Regions from separate parts of the Streptomyces ziwulingensis genome, predicted to be linked through region 2. Evidence: riboswitches for the same ligand, from Rfam matches in the RefSeq annotation. Region 2 holds a riboswitch; each other region holds the start of a gene.
What was found. Region 2 has a riboswitch for cyclic di-AMP ahead of ABEB00_RS02300 (transglycosylase SLT domain-containing protein). Riboswitches for the same ligand answer to the same signal wherever they lie in the genome.
Positions count from the first base shown of each region.

Region 1 (3,698 bases), on a different contig from region 2:
GCGCACGCCGACCACGCCGGCGTACGGGTCAGCCTCGAAGTGCCCGTCTCCCGCCTCGCCAAGGCGCTCGGCCTGGTCGCCGACGCCCTCAGGGCGCCCGCGTTCGCCGACAGCGAGATCGAGCGGCTGGTGCGCAACCGCCTCGACGAGATCCCGCACGAGCTGGCCAACCCCTCGCGCCGGGCCGCCAAGGAGCTGTCCCGGCAGCTCTTCCCGGCCGACTCGCGCATGTCGCGCCCGCGCCAGGGCAGCGAGGAGACGGTCGCGGGCATCGACTCCTCGGCCGTACGCGCCTTCTACGAGCGGCACGTCCGACCCGCCACCGCCACCGCCGTGGTCGTCGGCGACCTCACCGGCATCGACCTGGACGCGCTCCTCGGCGACACGCTCGGCGCCTGGACCGGGCCCGCGGCCGAGGCCCGGCCGGTGCCGCCGGTCACCTCCGACGACACCGGACGGGTCGTCATCGTGGACCGTCCCGGTTCCGTCCAGACGCAGCTCCTCATCGGCCGCACCGGACCGGACCGGCACGACCGCGTGTGGCCCGCCCAGGTGCTCGGCACGTACTGCCTGGGCGGCACCCTCACCTCCCGCCTGGACCGCGTCCTGCGCGAGGAGAAGGGCTACACCTACGGCGTGCGGTCGTTCGGGCAGGTCCTGCGCTCCGCGCCGGACGGCACGGGCGCCGCGATGCTCGCCATCAGCGGCTCCATCGACACCCCGAACACCGGTCCCGCCCTCGAGGACCTGTGGACGGTGCTGCGCACGCTCGCCGCGGAGGGTCTCACCGACGCCGAACGCGACGTGGCCGTGCAGAATCTGGTGGGCGTGGCGCCGCTGAAGTACGAGACCGCGGCGGCCGTCGCGGGCACGCTGGCCGACCAGGTCGAGCAGCACCTGCCCGACGACTTCCAGGCGACGCTGTACCGGCAACTCGCCGCGACCGGCACCGTCGAGGCCACCGCGGCCGTCGTCAACGCCTTCCCGGTGGACCGCCTGGTGACGGTCCTGGTGGGCGACGCGGCGCAGATCAAGGCGCCGGTCGAGGCCCTCGGCATCGGTGAGGTCACCGTCGTGCCGGCCGAGTAGCACCGCGCGTGCGGCGGCCCCGGTGACCCTTGTGTCACCGGGGCCGCCTTTTGTCCGTATTGCGGCGGAGGTTGCCTGTCTGCTCTGTGGGATGCGCGACAAAAAACCTGATGCGTTTGGGAAATGAACACACTCCCGCTTAGCTTCGTCCCGGCTGTTCGTCAGGCAGTGCGCCGCGCCCGCGGCACCGGACAGTCATCGCCGAGTCCCCGTACGGCGCGAGCCAGGGGAGCCGGGGACCCAACAGTCCCTGGGGTGAATCGGACGCCCGCGCGTGCGCGAGGGGGTCCGTAGGAGACCTTCCTGCTCCGAACCCGTCAGCTAACCCGGTAGGCGAGAGGGAAGGAAAGGACCAGCCAGTACATGGCGTTCACGCGCGCCGCCGGGAAGCACCGTCGACCCGGCCGGATGCACCGCACGACCACCCGCGCGGCGGGTGTCGCGGCCCTCGCCACCACCGGCGTCATAGGCACCCTCGCGGCGCCGGCGCTCGCCTCCGAGCCGGTTCCCGAGCAGACCGGTCTCACCCCCGTCATCACCATCGGTGACTCCATAGCCGAGCAGATCGACGCCCAGGCCGCCGCCCAGCGGCAGGCCGCCGAGGACGCCGAGGCCGAGCGCAAGGCCCAGGAGGCCGCGCGGGAGCGGGCCGCCGAGGCGGCCGAGCAGGCCGCGAAGGAGGCGCACGAGGCCAAGGAGCGCGCCGCCCGCGCGGCCGAGCGCAAGCTCCTGAACACCTACGTGGCGCCGATCAGCAGCTCCTACGTGTCCACCGCGTACCGGGCCAGCAGCGGACTGTGGTCCTCCGGCACCCACACCGGCATCGACTTCCACGCCGCCTCCGGCACCTCCGTGCACGCCGTCGGCGCCGGCACGGTCGTCGAGGCCGGCTGGGGCGGCGCCTACGGCAACCAGGTCGTCGTCAAGATGCACGACGGGACGTACACGCAGTACGGCCACCTGTCGTCCATCGGCGTCTCGGTGGGCCAGTCGGTCACCCCGGGGCAGCAGATCGCGGTCTCCGGCTCGACCGGCAACGTCACCGGACCGCACCTGCACTTCGAGGCCCGTACCGGCGCGGAGTACGGGACGGACATCGACCCCGTGGCGTACCTCCGCTCGCACGGCGTCTCCGTCTGACGGCACGTTCCGCGGCATCCGAAAGCACCCGAAAGCCCCGGCTCACCGAGCCGGGGCTTTCGGCGTTCCGCCGGCCGGTGACCGAAGGTGACCAAAAAAGAGCCATGGATTCCGGCTCGGCATCGGAAATTCCGCCCCATTGCCATAGAGTCACTGAACACGCGTCAATCGTCGACGTTTCACGGGGATTAAGGCGGAGGTCGGTCATGCGTATTCCGGCGCATTCGGTGTGCACGGCGATCCGGGACGACATCGTCGCGGGTGTCTACGAGCGCGGCAGCCGGCTCACCGAGGAACTGCTCGCGCGCCGCTACGGCGTCTCCCGCGTCCCCGTGCGCGAGGCCCTGCGCACCCTGGAGGCCGAGGGCTTCGTGGTGACCCGGCGCCACGCGGGCGCGTGCGTGGCGGAACCGACCGAGCAGGAGGGCGCCGACCTCCTGGAGATGCGCCTGCTGCTGGAGCCGCTGGCCGCCGCGCGGGCCGCCCAGCGCCGCACCGAGGCCCATCTGAAGGTGCTGCGGGGTCTCGTCCGGCTGGGCCAGGAGCGGGCCAGGCGGGGCTACAGCGACGATCTGCGCTCCCTGGGGGGCTGGTTCCACGAGACGCTCGCCCAGGCCGCCGGCAGCCCGGCCCTGACGTCGACGCTGACCCAGTTGCGGCACCGGATCGCCTGGATGTACGCCGTGGAGGCGGCGGCCGGTCCGGTGGAGTCCTGGGCGGAGCACGGCGCGATCGTGGACGCGGTGGCCCGCGGCGACGCCGAGCGCGCCCGGACGCTCACCTCCCACCACGGTGAGCGGTCGACCGCGGCGCACCGCCTGCGCTTCGCCGCGGGAGCCGAACGCGCGGAGCGTGTGAGGAACTCGCAACGTGCCGTAAACACACCGAGCCTGCGGCATTAACACAAACGCCGTATACAAAGAAGAGGAATTCGGCGGGGTCCTTTTCTGCTGCTCTGCTACTCGCGTCTGCGGCCATTTCCCGATGGGTCGGACGCATTTCCCGCGGCCCTGCCACGTAAAAGGCGGGACCGAGTCGTCCGGTGACCCGGATCGGCTCGGCCCCGCCATTTGCATAAGGCGTTCAGGTGTTCAGACGGTCTCGGGAAGCTCCTCGAGCCCCTCGGCGACCAGCTTCGCCAGGCGCTCCAGCGCGGCGTCCGCGCCCTCGGCGTCCGAGGCGAGGACGATCTCCTCGCCGCCCTGGGCGCCCAGGCTCAGGACGGCCAGCATGGAGGCCGCGTTGACGGGGTCACCGTCGGCCTTGGCGATCGTCACGGGAACACCGGTGGCCGTGGCGGCCCGGACGAAGATGGAGGCGGGGCGGGCGTGGAGACCCTCGGCCCAGCCGACGTTGACGCGGCGCTCAGCCATATGTTGCTGCCCTTCAGGTGATCAGGGTTGTCTGTCTGGCGATCAAAGTTGTCTAGACCAGTTTCCCACACCGTGGCGCACGCCCCCGGAGCGGCC
Region 1 is NZ_BAABIG010000080.1:33,277-36,974, reverse strand. Features, by position in the region: gene ABEB00_RS30645 (M16 family metallopeptidase) at 1-1,089, shown strand, start outside; cyclic di-AMP (ydaO/yuaA leader) riboswitch at 1,279-1,440, shown strand; gene ABEB00_RS30640 (M23 family metallopeptidase) at 1,453-2,229, shown strand; gene ABEB00_RS30635 (GntR family transcriptional regulator) at 2,436-3,131, shown strand; gene ABEB00_RS30630 (HPr family phosphocarrier protein) at 3,321-3,602, opposite strand.
Region 1: another riboswitch for cyclic di-AMP. It lies ahead of ABEB00_RS30640 (M23 family metallopeptidase); the one in region 2 lies ahead of ABEB00_RS02300 (transglycosylase SLT domain-containing protein).

Region 2 (3,698 bases):
TGCGCCGCGTACCTCTCGGCGGCGTACGGCAGGAACAGGGGCTGCTCCGCCTCCACGTTGTCGAAGGCGAGACTGGACAGGCGGCAGGCCCGCAGCAGCTCGCGGGCGTCGGGAGCGCCCGGGGCGCCGGGGACCAGGCCCTGGCGCAGCACCGCCCCCTGGCAGTCGGAGACGCCGAGGCCGACGGCCCGGCCCTGGCCCAGCCGTCCCCGCTCGAAGGGCAGGAAACCGGCGGCCGCGCCGCCCTCGTACACCACCGCGACGCGCGCCCCGGGCCGGACCCGGCCGATGACGTCGGTGAATTCCGGTTCCATGAAGGGGTTGCGCGGGGACGGCGACTTGGCCCGCAGTTCGCGCCAGTGCTGCCGTTCCCCCTCGCCCAGTTCCTCCGGCACGAGCACCCGAATGCGTCCGCTGTTCAACCCGACCCCCCGATCAAGCCCCCTGGACAGTAGGAAGGTACCTCCGGGGCCCGTTCGGGGGTAGGCAGCGGAGCATGTTGCTGCCAACCGGTGCACAGCGCTTCAACCGCCCTTAGCCGATGTAGCGTCAGCTTTCGGACAGTTGTGTGTGGGGGGCGCGCGCGTGAACGCCCCCTTGACGACGGTGAGTCGGGACCCCTCGGGATCCGTATTCTCTGATCATGGACCCCACCGCTTACGCACTCGTCGCCACCGACCTGGACGGGACGCTGCTCCGCGGCGACGACACCGTCTCCGACCGGTCGCGCGCCGCGCTGGCCCGCGTGGCGGAGGCCGGCGCGCAACACCTCGTGGTGACGGGCCGCCCGGCGCCCAGAGTGCGCACCCTCCTCACCGACCTCGGCTGCGGGGGGCTCGCGGTGTGCGGGCAGGGCGCGCAGGTGTACGACGCCGGCGCGGACCGCCTGCTGTGGTCGGTCACCCTGGACCGGGAGCTGGCCGAGACCGCGCTCGGCAAGATCGAGGCCGAGGTGGGCCAGGTGTACGCAGCCGTCGACCAGGACGGGGTCGACGGGCTCACGCTGATCGAGCCGGGGTACCTGATGCCCCACCCGACGCTGCCCGCCGTCCGGGTCGGCCGGCGCGACGACCTGTGGGAGGCACCGCTCAGCAAGGTGCTGCTGCGCCACCCCTACCTGTCCGACGACGAGCTGGCGGCGACGGCGCGCGGGGTGGTCGGTTCGCTGGCGACGGTCACCATGTCGGGGCCGGGGACGGTCGAGCTGCAGCCGTGCGGGGTCACCAAGGCCACCGGTCTGGCGCTGGCCGCGCGCCACCTGGGGCTGCGGGCGGCGCAGACGGTCGCCTTCGGCGACATGCCCAACGACATCCCCATGTTCGACTGGGCGGCGCGCGGCGTCGCCATGGCCGGCGCCCACCCGGAGCTGAAGGCGGTGGCCGACGAGGTCACCACGTCGAACGAGGACGACGGCGTGGCCGTCGTCCTCGAACGACTCTTCCCGGCAGTTCTCTGAAGCCGGCGGGGGAGATCAGTAGGCGCCGAAGACGTTGTCCATGGAGCCGTACCGCTGGGCCGCGTAGTTGCAGGCGGCGGTGATGTTCGCGACCGGGTCGTACGGGTCCCAGGAGGTGCCGTCGACGTGGTACGCCTCGAAGGTCGGCGCGATCACCTGGAGCAGACCCTTGGACGGGGTGCCGTTGACGGCGTTGACGTCCCAGTTGTTGATGGCGAACTGGTTGCCGGACGACTCCCGCATCACGTTGCGGTAGATGCCGTCGTACGAACCGGGTATCCCCTTGGCGGCCATGATGTCGAGCGACTGGCGGATCCAGCCGTCCAGGGTGTTGCTGTAGCCGTTGGCCGCGGTCATGGCGGCCGTGGTGACCGCCGTCGTGGTCGAGTCGGCGGCCGGGGCGGCCGGGGCGGCGGAGGCGCTGGTGGCGCCGAAGAGCGGCAGCGCGAGCACGGCGGCGCCGGCACCGGCGACGGCGAGCTTGCGGGTGAGGCGGGTGGTCCCGGCGAACCGGAGGCCGTTTGCGGGCATGGTGAGGTCCTCTCCTACGCCTGCGAGGTGAGCTGTCGGGTTCGGGCGGGAGGTGCCCGGTGGCGCCCCGCTGGGCGCCGCTTGACCCCTAGCCGCACTGGTCCGCGGACCGGCGCGGCGGCTTACCTGGGTCCCCCGCTCCTGCCGTGCGTGAGTTGGTGGGTGGATGTGGGTCTGTCCGGCGGTGGCAGGATTCGGCGTCCGCCCGACAGGCCGGGAACGTATGCGGAAGCACATGTCGGAAACAAGTGCCGGAATCACCAACGTGCATGTTGACCTTGGTCTGGGCGATTTGGTGTGCTTGATCCTTTGCGAGTGGCAAGGCTCAACTGGCTTACGGGACAACGGGGCGAGGGTGTCCGTGGGGGACGGGCCGGCCGGGGTGGTGGCGTGAGCCAACTCACTGGGCTCAGCAAAAGTGGCAAATCGGGCAATAGCTGCAACTTGGCTGTAACTGCCCGAGCGTGGTCGCGGCCGCTCGCCAAGGCGGTCGCCGGGTGTCCCCACGCCCGGTCCGATGGCCGGATTTCGGCCGTCGCGGCGCCTGCCCGGCTATCAGTGAGGAGGTACTCGGCCGAGAGCGGGAACGCGGGTTTGCGTGTCGAATGGGTGACGTTCCCGGGCCGTCGGACGTTGGAGGGGGTGGTGGGGTCTCCGGAGGAACCCTCCTTCGCCGGCGCGCCCCGACCGCTCGGCGAAGTCCGCGCACGGCTGCTCATATCACCTGATCAGAAACGTACCGATCATGGTCCGATACCGACCGGCCTGTAACGGTGGGCGCTATCGGTGATCGAAAGGTGACCGGATACGCTGACTTGAGTGGTGGCAGCGACCTATCGACAAACCGTGTGACCGCAGTGGACACCAGCAGACAGGAGACCCCTCGTGACCGTCGTCGGGCCGTTCGGGCTGAGCGTGCGGGACCAGGCTCTGGAAGCCGGTGTCCAGGGCGGAATGGCGGCTGTCGAGGAAGGGTTGCTTGAGGCAACCAAGAGCGAGGTGCCCTTCATCACGGAGGCCGCCCAGCACCTGGTGCGGGCGGGCGGCAAGCGTTTCCGGCCACTGCTGGTGATGCTCGCGGCCCAGTTCGGCGACCCCGACGCCCCGGGCATCGTGCCCTCGGCCGTCGTCGTGGAGCTGACCCACCTCGCCACGCTGTACCACGACGACGTGATGGACGAGGCCGAGGTCCGGCGCGGGGTGCCCAGCGCCAACACCCGCTGGGACAACTCCGTCGCCGTCCTCACCGGCGACTTCCTGTTCGCCCGCGCCTCGCAGATCCTCGCCGACCTCGGGCCGGAGGCGGTCCGGGTGCAGGCCCTGGCGTTCGAGCGCCTTGTCACCGGCCAGATCCTGGAGACCGCGGGACCGCAGGACGGCCGGGACCCGGTCGAGCACTACCTGGACGTGCTGGGCGGCAAGACCGGCTCGCTGGTGGCCGTCTCCTGCCGGTTCGGCGCCATGATGTCCGGCGCCGACGAGACGGTCGTCGACGTCCTCACCCAGTACGGCGAGCGGCTCGGCGTCGCCTTCCAGCTCGCCGACGACGTGCTGGACATCGCCTCCGACTCCCACGAGTCCGGCAAGACCCCCGGCACCGACCTGCGCGAGGGCATCCCGACCCTGCCCGTGCTCCGGCTGCGCGAGCGGGCGGCCCGCCTCGGACTCGCCGAGGACCTCGCCCTGTGCGAGCTGCTCGACTCCGACCTCA
Region 2 is NZ_BAABIG010000005.1:66,444-70,141, reverse strand. Features, by position in the region: gene ABEB00_RS02310 (GNAT family N-acetyltransferase) at 1-407, opposite strand, end outside; gene ABEB00_RS02305 (HAD family hydrolase) at 644-1,456, shown strand; gene ABEB00_RS02300 (transglycosylase SLT domain-containing protein) at 1,472-1,987, opposite strand; cyclic di-AMP (ydaO/yuaA leader) riboswitch at 1,990-2,158, opposite strand; gene ABEB00_RS02295 (polyprenyl synthetase family protein) at 2,873-3,698, shown strand, end outside.

Region 3 (3,698 bases), on a different contig from region 2:
GCCCGGCGCGGAGCGCCACCCGCGTGTGCCCCTCGGGCGAGAGGTGCAGCCGGTCGGCGTCCCAGGCCCGGCGGTCCTGGAAGCCGCGCAGCGACCACAGGTCCAGCACCGGGCAGCCGTACCGGTCGGCGACGGCCCGCACATGTCCGTTGTACGTGGCGATCTTGCCGCGCAGGTGCTTGAGGACGGGTACCCCGCGGGTGTCGAAGCCGGTGGTCACCAGCACGGTGCCGGCCACGGCGCTGAGCGCGCGGACGGCCCGCTCGAACCGCTCGGCCAGTTCGTCGGGGTCGGTGCCGGGCCGGATGATGTCGTTGCCGCCCGCGCAGAAGGAGACCAGGTCCGGCGCGAGTCCGACCGCCTGGGGCACCTGGTCCGCCACGATGCGGTCGAGCAGTCTGCCGCGCACCGCGAGGTTGGTGTAGGTGAAGTCGCCCTCGGGCCGCCGGTCGGCGAGCAGGACGGCGAAGCGGTCGGCCCAGCCGACCCATGACCCGTCGGGGCCGCGGTCGCCGACGCCCTCGGTGAAGCTGTCCCCCACCGCCACGTACGACCCGATCACTCTTCCGCTGTCATTCTTCGAATCGTCTGCCACGTCGGCCCATGATTCACCTTTGAATGTGACCTACGCGACCGTAGGGCGGGGTTGACCGGCGGTGAGAAAGGCCACTCGCAAAGTGTTCGCCAATTGCGGAATAAGTGACCCACTGAAAACCGGACATGACCGAAGGCCGGACCCGGGGATCGGGGTCCGGCCTTCGGCGGTGCGGGGGGGTGGCTCAGACGGAGACGCCGTGCGCGCGCAGGTAGGCGAGCGGGTCGATGTCGGAGCCGTAGTCCGGGGTGGTACGGATCTCGAAGTGCAGGTGCGGGCCGGTCACGTTGCCGGTGGCGCCGGAGAGGCCGATCTGCTGCCCCGCGGTCACGGTCTCGCCGCCGGCGACGGAGAGCGAGGACAGGTGGCCGTACTGGGCGTAGTGGCCGTCGCTGAGCTGGATGACGACCTGATTGCCGTACGCGCCGCCCCAGCCGGCGGAGACGACGGTGCCCGCGCCCACGGCCTTCAGGGAGGTGCCGGTCGGGACCACGAAGTCGGTGCCGGTGTGGTAGCCGCTGGACCACATGCTGCCCGACTGGTGGTAGGGGGTGCCGACGGTGCCGTTCGCGACGGGCAGCACGAAGCCGGAGGAGGTCGCCGTGGTGTTACCGGCGGTACCGGCCGACTGGGCCGTGGCGCCCTCGGCGTCGGAGGACTCCGCCGACGACTGCGACGGCTGCGTGGTCTTCGACCCGGCCGTGCCCGACCCGGCCGCCGGCGACTCGCTCGACTTCGACTCCGCGGTCGTGGCCGTCGCGGCCTTGCCGCCCACCGAGAGCTTCAGGCCCGGGTGGATCAGCGAGGGGTCCGAGCCGACGGCCGCGCGGTTGTCCGCGTAGAGCTTCTGCCAGCCGCCGCTGACGTTCTGCTCGTCGGCGATCTTCGCCAGGTAGTCGCCGCCGCGCACGGTGTAGGTGCGCTTCCCGGCGTCGTCGCCGGAGTCCTTCGCGACGGTCCTGGCGGCCGTCGGCAGGGACTGCGCGGCGTGCTCGGTGACGGACTGCGCGGGGGCGGCGTGGGCGCCGGCGGCCCCCAGGAGCGGAAGTGCGAGCGCGGCGCCGCCGGTTCCGGCGATGGCTATGGTGCGGGTCAGGCGCTGGGTCTTGGTACGGCGGTGCTTACCCTTCGCGGGCATGGTGAATTCCTCTCCGGCGCCTACGAGGTGAGCTGTCGGGTGCGGGCTGGAGATGCCCGGCCGCCGCCATGGACGTATGGACGCGGCTTTACCCCTAGCCGTCCCGGGAACCGGAACAGGCAGTTGTACCTGTGGGTCCCCCGCTCCTGCCGATACGGGTGGTGGGTGGGTGCGGAGTCCGGTCGGCGGCAGGATTAGGCGTCCGTCCGGATCGGTGGTGAACGTAAGGGACCGGGACGGGCGGGGACAAGCGCGGGATTCCCGGGGACCGGGTTTCGCTTGATCCTTTCCGGGAACGCCTCGTCACGCTCCGTGGAAATCAGGAACGCGGCGCACGGCAAACTCCCACGAAAAGCACCTGCATTACGTGAGCATGCCCAGCAACGCACCGTCACGGTTATGACGCTGCTCACGCGCTGCCACGCCAGCATCGTTTATTACAGGTGGAGTTGGGGTTTTGTGTTGTATTAGGGATAAAGGGAGCCAGTGGGACATCGGGGGCTTAAGCCTCAGGAGAACTCATTGCCCCAGGCAAGGGATGCCGTATCGTCGGGTGTGCCCGCCGTCGAGCAGCGCCGGCGGACGCAGTGGGAGGAGTCCTCGTGACGCAGCAGGTCCCGTCGACCGAGCCCGAGCTGGCCGGCGTGCGCAACTTCCGTGACGTGGGCGGACTCCCGACCGCCGACGGCCGGCGGGTGCGGTTCGGTGTGCTGTTCCGCAGCGGTCACCTCGCCCATGCCACCGCCGAGGACGCGGCGTTCCTCGCGACGCTGGGCATCCACACGATCTTCGACTTCCGCAACGCCGCCGACCAGCGGCTCGAAGGCCCTGACGTCACCCTGCCGGGCACCCGCAACGTGAACCTGCCGCTCTCCGACCCCGCCGACGGCGCCGAGTTCTGGAGGATGGTCCGCGACGGCGACCTCGACCAGTTGCGCGGGATACTCGCCGACGGCAAGGGCGCGGACCGCATGATCGCCTCGTACCGGTCGATCATCACCGACCGTACGGCGGAGCACTCCCGGGTGGTGCACGCGCTCGCCGAGGACAGCGTCCCCGCCCTCATGCACTGCTCGGCGGGCAAGGACCGCGCGGGCCTGTCGGTGGCCGTGACCCTGCTCGCCGTCGGCGTCGAGCGCGAGGCCCTCCTCGACGACTACCTGAAGTCCAACGCCACGCACCGCCGCTACCAGGTGCGCCGCAGCGGCACCGCCAGGTCGGCCTACTCCCCCGAGGTCATGGAGCTGCTGAGCCCCCTGTTCGACGCGCGCGCCGAGTATCTGGCAGCGGCCCTCGACACCGCCGAGGAGACCTGGGGCTCCCTCGACGCCTACCTGGAGCGGGGACTGCGGCTGACGCCCGCGACCCGGGAGCGGCTGCGCGAGCGCCTGCTCGACTGAGCCGGGCGACGGCTCCCGGAAGCCGGGGGAGCTACTTGGCGCCGACCTCGAAGAGCAGATAGATGAAGGCCGCGAAGACGTGCCCCACCGCGATGTAGATGATCAGGCGCACCCACAGGGCGCGGGGGAACTTCTCCTCCATGTCGGTCATGGCATCTCTCCGGTGGTGGGGCCCAGGCACAGGGTGGCCGTGGGACTCTGCAGCAGGGTGTGGACGAACAGGACCTCGACGCCGTCGTGGTCCTGGGCGGCGAGGCGGTGCGGGGTGAGCGAGTCGAAGTGCGCGCTGTCGCCGGGGCCGAGCAGATGCGCGGTGTCGCCGAGGCGCAGCCGCAGCCGCCCGCTCAGTACGTACAGCCACTCCTCGCCGGGGTGCACGCGCACGATGTCGCCCTGGGAGCCGTACGGCACCTGGACGCGCAGCGCCTGCATGGCGCGGCCGGCGGCGCCGGCCTGCCGGTAGGTCCAGCCGCCCGCCGCGGTCGGTTCCATGTCGGCGGCCACCACCACGGCGTCCCGGTCGGCGGCCGTCTCGCCGAGCAGCTCCGAGACGGTCGTACCGTAG
Region 3 is NZ_BAABIG010000054.1:140,650-144,347, forward strand. Features, by position in the region: gene ABEB00_RS25175 (SGNH/GDSL hydrolase family protein) at 1-562, opposite strand, end outside; gene ABEB00_RS25180 (peptidoglycan DD-metalloendopeptidase family protein) at 780-1,733, opposite strand; cyclic di-AMP (ydaO/yuaA leader) riboswitch at 1,736-1,911, opposite strand; gene ABEB00_RS25185 (tyrosine-protein phosphatase) at 2,336-3,133, shown strand; gene ABEB00_RS25190 (DUF6126 family protein) at 3,165-3,284, opposite strand; gene ABEB00_RS25195 (helix-turn-helix domain-containing protein) at 3,281-3,698, opposite strand, start outside.
Region 3: another riboswitch for cyclic di-AMP. It lies ahead of ABEB00_RS25180 (peptidoglycan DD-metalloendopeptidase family protein); the one in region 2 lies ahead of ABEB00_RS02300 (transglycosylase SLT domain-containing protein).

Region 4 (3,698 bases), on a different contig from region 2:
CGCACCGGGTACAGCGGCAGGACCAGCACCAGGACCTGCCCCCCACCGGCGCCTGAAGACCGGGCCCCTCGTCTCGTTAGGGTCGATGCCGTGGCCACCAGTTCCCCGCGTCCGACGCCCGCAAGCGGTCCCCCCGACGACGCCCACCGCCTCCCGCACCCGCACTGGTGGCAGCGCGCGTGGGTGCGCTACGGCGCGCTGGGCACCCTCTTCGCGCTCTCCGGTCTGGTCATCCTGTCCCTGGTGCGCGAGCAGACCGGCACCGAGGGGTTCCTGGTCGGCCTCGGGCTCGCCGTGCTGCCCGTGCCGCTGCTGCTGGCCGCCTTCCGGTGGCTGGACCGGGTGGCCCCGGGCCCCTGGCGGACCATGGTGTTCTGCTTCGCCTGGGGCGCCTGCGCGGCGGCGCTGATAGCCATCGTCGCCAACACCTTCGCGACCCGCTGGATAGCCACGGCCACCGCCGATCCGGCCGGCGCGGACACCCTGGGGGCCACCGTCATAGCCCCGGTGGTGGAGGAGTCCGCCAAGGCCGCCGCCGTCCTGCTGGTCTTCCTCTTCCGCAGACGCGACTTCACCGGAATCCTCGACGGCGTCGTGGTCGCCGGCGTCACCGCCACCGGCTTCGCCTTCACCGAGAACATCCTCTACCTCGGCACCGCCTTCGGCACCGACCGGCTCAGCGGCGAGAGCGGCATCGCCTCCGTCACCGCGGCGACGTTCTTCGTCCGCATCGTCATGTCGCCCTTCGCGCACCCGCTCTTCACGGTGCTCACCGGCATCGGCTTCGGCATCGCCGCGCTGCGCGGCGGCCGCCCCCGTGCCCGGCGCGTCCTGCTCCCGCTGGCCGGCCTGCTGCTCGCGATGGGCATGCACGCGCTGTGGAACGGCTCGTCGACGCTGGGGGAGTACGGCTTCTTCGGCGTCTACGCGGCGTTCATGGTGCCCGCGTTCGGACTGCTGACCTGGCTGGCCGTCTGGACCCGCCAGCGCGAGCTGAGCACGATACGACAGGAGCTGCCGGTCTACGCGATGGCCGGCTGGCTGACCCCGGCCGAGCCGTACGCGCTGGCCTCGCTGAAGGCGCGGCGCCTGGCCCGCGCGTACGCCCGCCACCGCGCCGGGAAGGCCGCGGCGCGGGCGGTGACCCAGTACGAGGCGTACGCGACCGAACTGGCGTTCCTCCGGCACCGGGCGCGCGACGGCCGGGCGGGCCCGGACTTCGCGGCCCGGGAGCGGGAACTGCTCCAGGAGCTGTGGCACCGGCGCGAGGCGGCCCACCCGGCTCTGGACCACGCGGCCCGCGCCACCGCGCCTGCGGTACCGCTCGCCGCCCCGCCATGGCCGCCGTACCCGTACATCACACACAACGCCCAGACCACGTACAACGCCTACAGCACGTACAACGCGCACACCGTGTACAACGCCTGCCACCCGCACAGCGCCTACACCACGCCCACCACGTACGCCTACAGCTACAACCCGTACCGTCCGTGAACCGGCAGCCCTGACGTCGGGGGGTGTTCGTCAGGACCGCCGGGGATCAGGGGGTGAGGCCCTTGCCCTGGAGCCAGGCCATCGGGTCGATGCCGGAGGCGGCCCCGCCGGGGTGGACCTCCAGGTGGAGGTGGGCGCCGGTGACGTTGCCGGTGGCGCCGACGCGGCCGATGACATCGCCCGTGCTGACCTTCTGGCCGACGCTGACGCTGATCGAGGACTGGTGGCAGAACCACAGCTCGGTGCCGTCGTCGAGGGTGAGGATGGTGCGGTAGCCGTAGGAGCCGGCCCAGCCCGCCTCGGTGATGGTCCCGGTGTGGACCGCCTTGATCAGCGTGCCGGTGGGCGCGGCGAAGTCGAGGCCGGTGTGGTAACCGGACGACCAGTAGGCGCCGGCCTGCCCGAAGGTGGAGGTGATCGTGTACGCGGAGGTCGGCAGCGCGTACTGCGCGGCGAGCTTGGCGAGGCGCTCGGCCTCGGCCTTCTTCGCCGCCTCGGCGGCCGCCTTCTTCTTCTCGGCGGCGGCCTTGGCCTCCGCCTCCTTCTCCGCCTTCTCGGCGGCCTCGGCCGCCTTCTTCTCGGCGGCGGCCTTCGCCTCGGCGGCGGCCTTGCTCTCGGCCTGGTCCTGCTGCTGCTCGGCCTGCGCCATGATGCGGCCGACCAGCGCCTCACCGGCGGTGGTGCGCTGCTCGGTGTCGGCCACGGCGACGGCGGCGACGCCGCTGAGCGGGGTGGCCGAACCCTGGGGCTCGGGCTCCTCGTCGTCCGAGATGAGCGAGCCCACGTTGGGCAGGTCCGGCATGGAGATCGAGACCGGCGGCTTGCCGGTCTGCGCGCTGGCCATGCCGCCGGCTCCGACGGCCGCTATGACGCCGACGCCGAGGACGGTGGAGCTGCGGGCGAGACCGCCGCGCTGCTTGGCGACCCGGTGCCGGCCGCGTACGGGAAGTACGGACTCCGCGGTGGGGTTCCACTCCTCGAAGGGGCCCTCGTCGGCGCGGACGGCGCCGTAACCGAACGTCTCGGTGTCGCGCGGGGTAGGCGCGAAGTGGGCCTCGGGGGCAGGCCGGTTGGACGCCACGTGGGCGTGCTCCTTTCCTTCCGTCTCCGCCTACCGGGTTAGCTGACGGGTTCGGAGCAGGAAGGTCTCCTACGCGCGTATACCGGCCGTGTCGCCACGGCGGCGGACTCGCGATTCACCCCAAGGTGGTGGTTCCCCGGTTCCCTCACGGGATTCGGCGCGTGCGCGCGGAGCCGCCTTCTGTGACGGCTGGGACGACCGCGCTGCGTTATCGAACGTTAATAGACGCGTGGCACGGATTCCAAGCCGTTCCTCTTGATCATTAGGAAATCCGGCGGGGAGCAAGGCCGCATGACCGCTGAAAACCGGGCGACTTGACCGCCCTTCCACCGTCTCCGGGGAACCCATTTTCCGACCGGCTAAACCTGACGGTATGTCAGCCGTTACCAAACGCCGGTCGCGCGCTCACCACCGGTGACAATGATCAAGGACGTTGTACGGCGAGCAGCGCCATGTCGTCCGCCATGCCGCCCCCGGAGTGCCGGCGCACGTCCTCGGCGAGGTGGTCCAGCAGCGCGCCGGGGTCGCCGAAGTCGCGGCCCGCCAGCCGCTTCTGGGGGTCGTAGAACTCGCCCTCGGCGTCCCGGGCCTCGGAGAGTCCGTCGGTGTAGAGCAGCAGGGTGGAGCCGCCGGGGAAGGCGCTCTCCTCGGCGCGATCGGGCCAGACGCCGAGTTCGCCCATGCCGAGCGGGAGCGCGGCGTCCCGGGCGGAGAGCGTCCGCAGGGTGCCGTCGGAGTACAGCAGCAGGGGCGGCGGATGGCCGCGGTTGACGAGGCGGACCACGGAGCCGCCGTGCGGGAGTTCGACGAGGATGGCGGTGGTGAACCCCTCGAAGGCGTCCAGTCCCTCGCGCCGGGTGCCCTCGCGGGCCAGCGCCCGCTCCAGCCGCTGCGCGACCGCCTCCAGGGTGGCCTCCTGCTCGGCGGCCTCCCGGAAGGCGCCGATCACGACGGCGACGGCCGCGACCGCCCCCATCCCCTTGCCGCGCACGTCCCCGACGATCATCCGGACGCCGCGCGGGCTGTCCTGCACCGCGTACAGGTCGCCGCCGATGAACGCGTCGGCCTGGGCCGCCTCGTAGCAGGCCGCGATCTCGAAGCCGCCGATCCGCCCGGCGGGCTC
Region 4 is NZ_BAABIG010000027.1:15,024-18,721, forward strand. Features, by position in the region: gene trmB (tRNA (guanosine(46)-N7)-methyltransferase TrmB) at 1-56, shown strand, start outside; gene ABEB00_RS16700 (PrsW family intramembrane metalloprotease) at 91-1,494, shown strand; gene ABEB00_RS16705 (M23 family metallopeptidase) at 1,541-2,575, opposite strand; cyclic di-AMP (ydaO/yuaA leader) riboswitch at 2,588-2,745, opposite strand; gene ABEB00_RS16710 (PP2C family protein-serine/threonine phosphatase) at 3,000-3,698, opposite strand, start outside.
Region 4: another riboswitch for cyclic di-AMP. It lies ahead of ABEB00_RS16705 (M23 family metallopeptidase); the one in region 2 lies ahead of ABEB00_RS02300 (transglycosylase SLT domain-containing protein).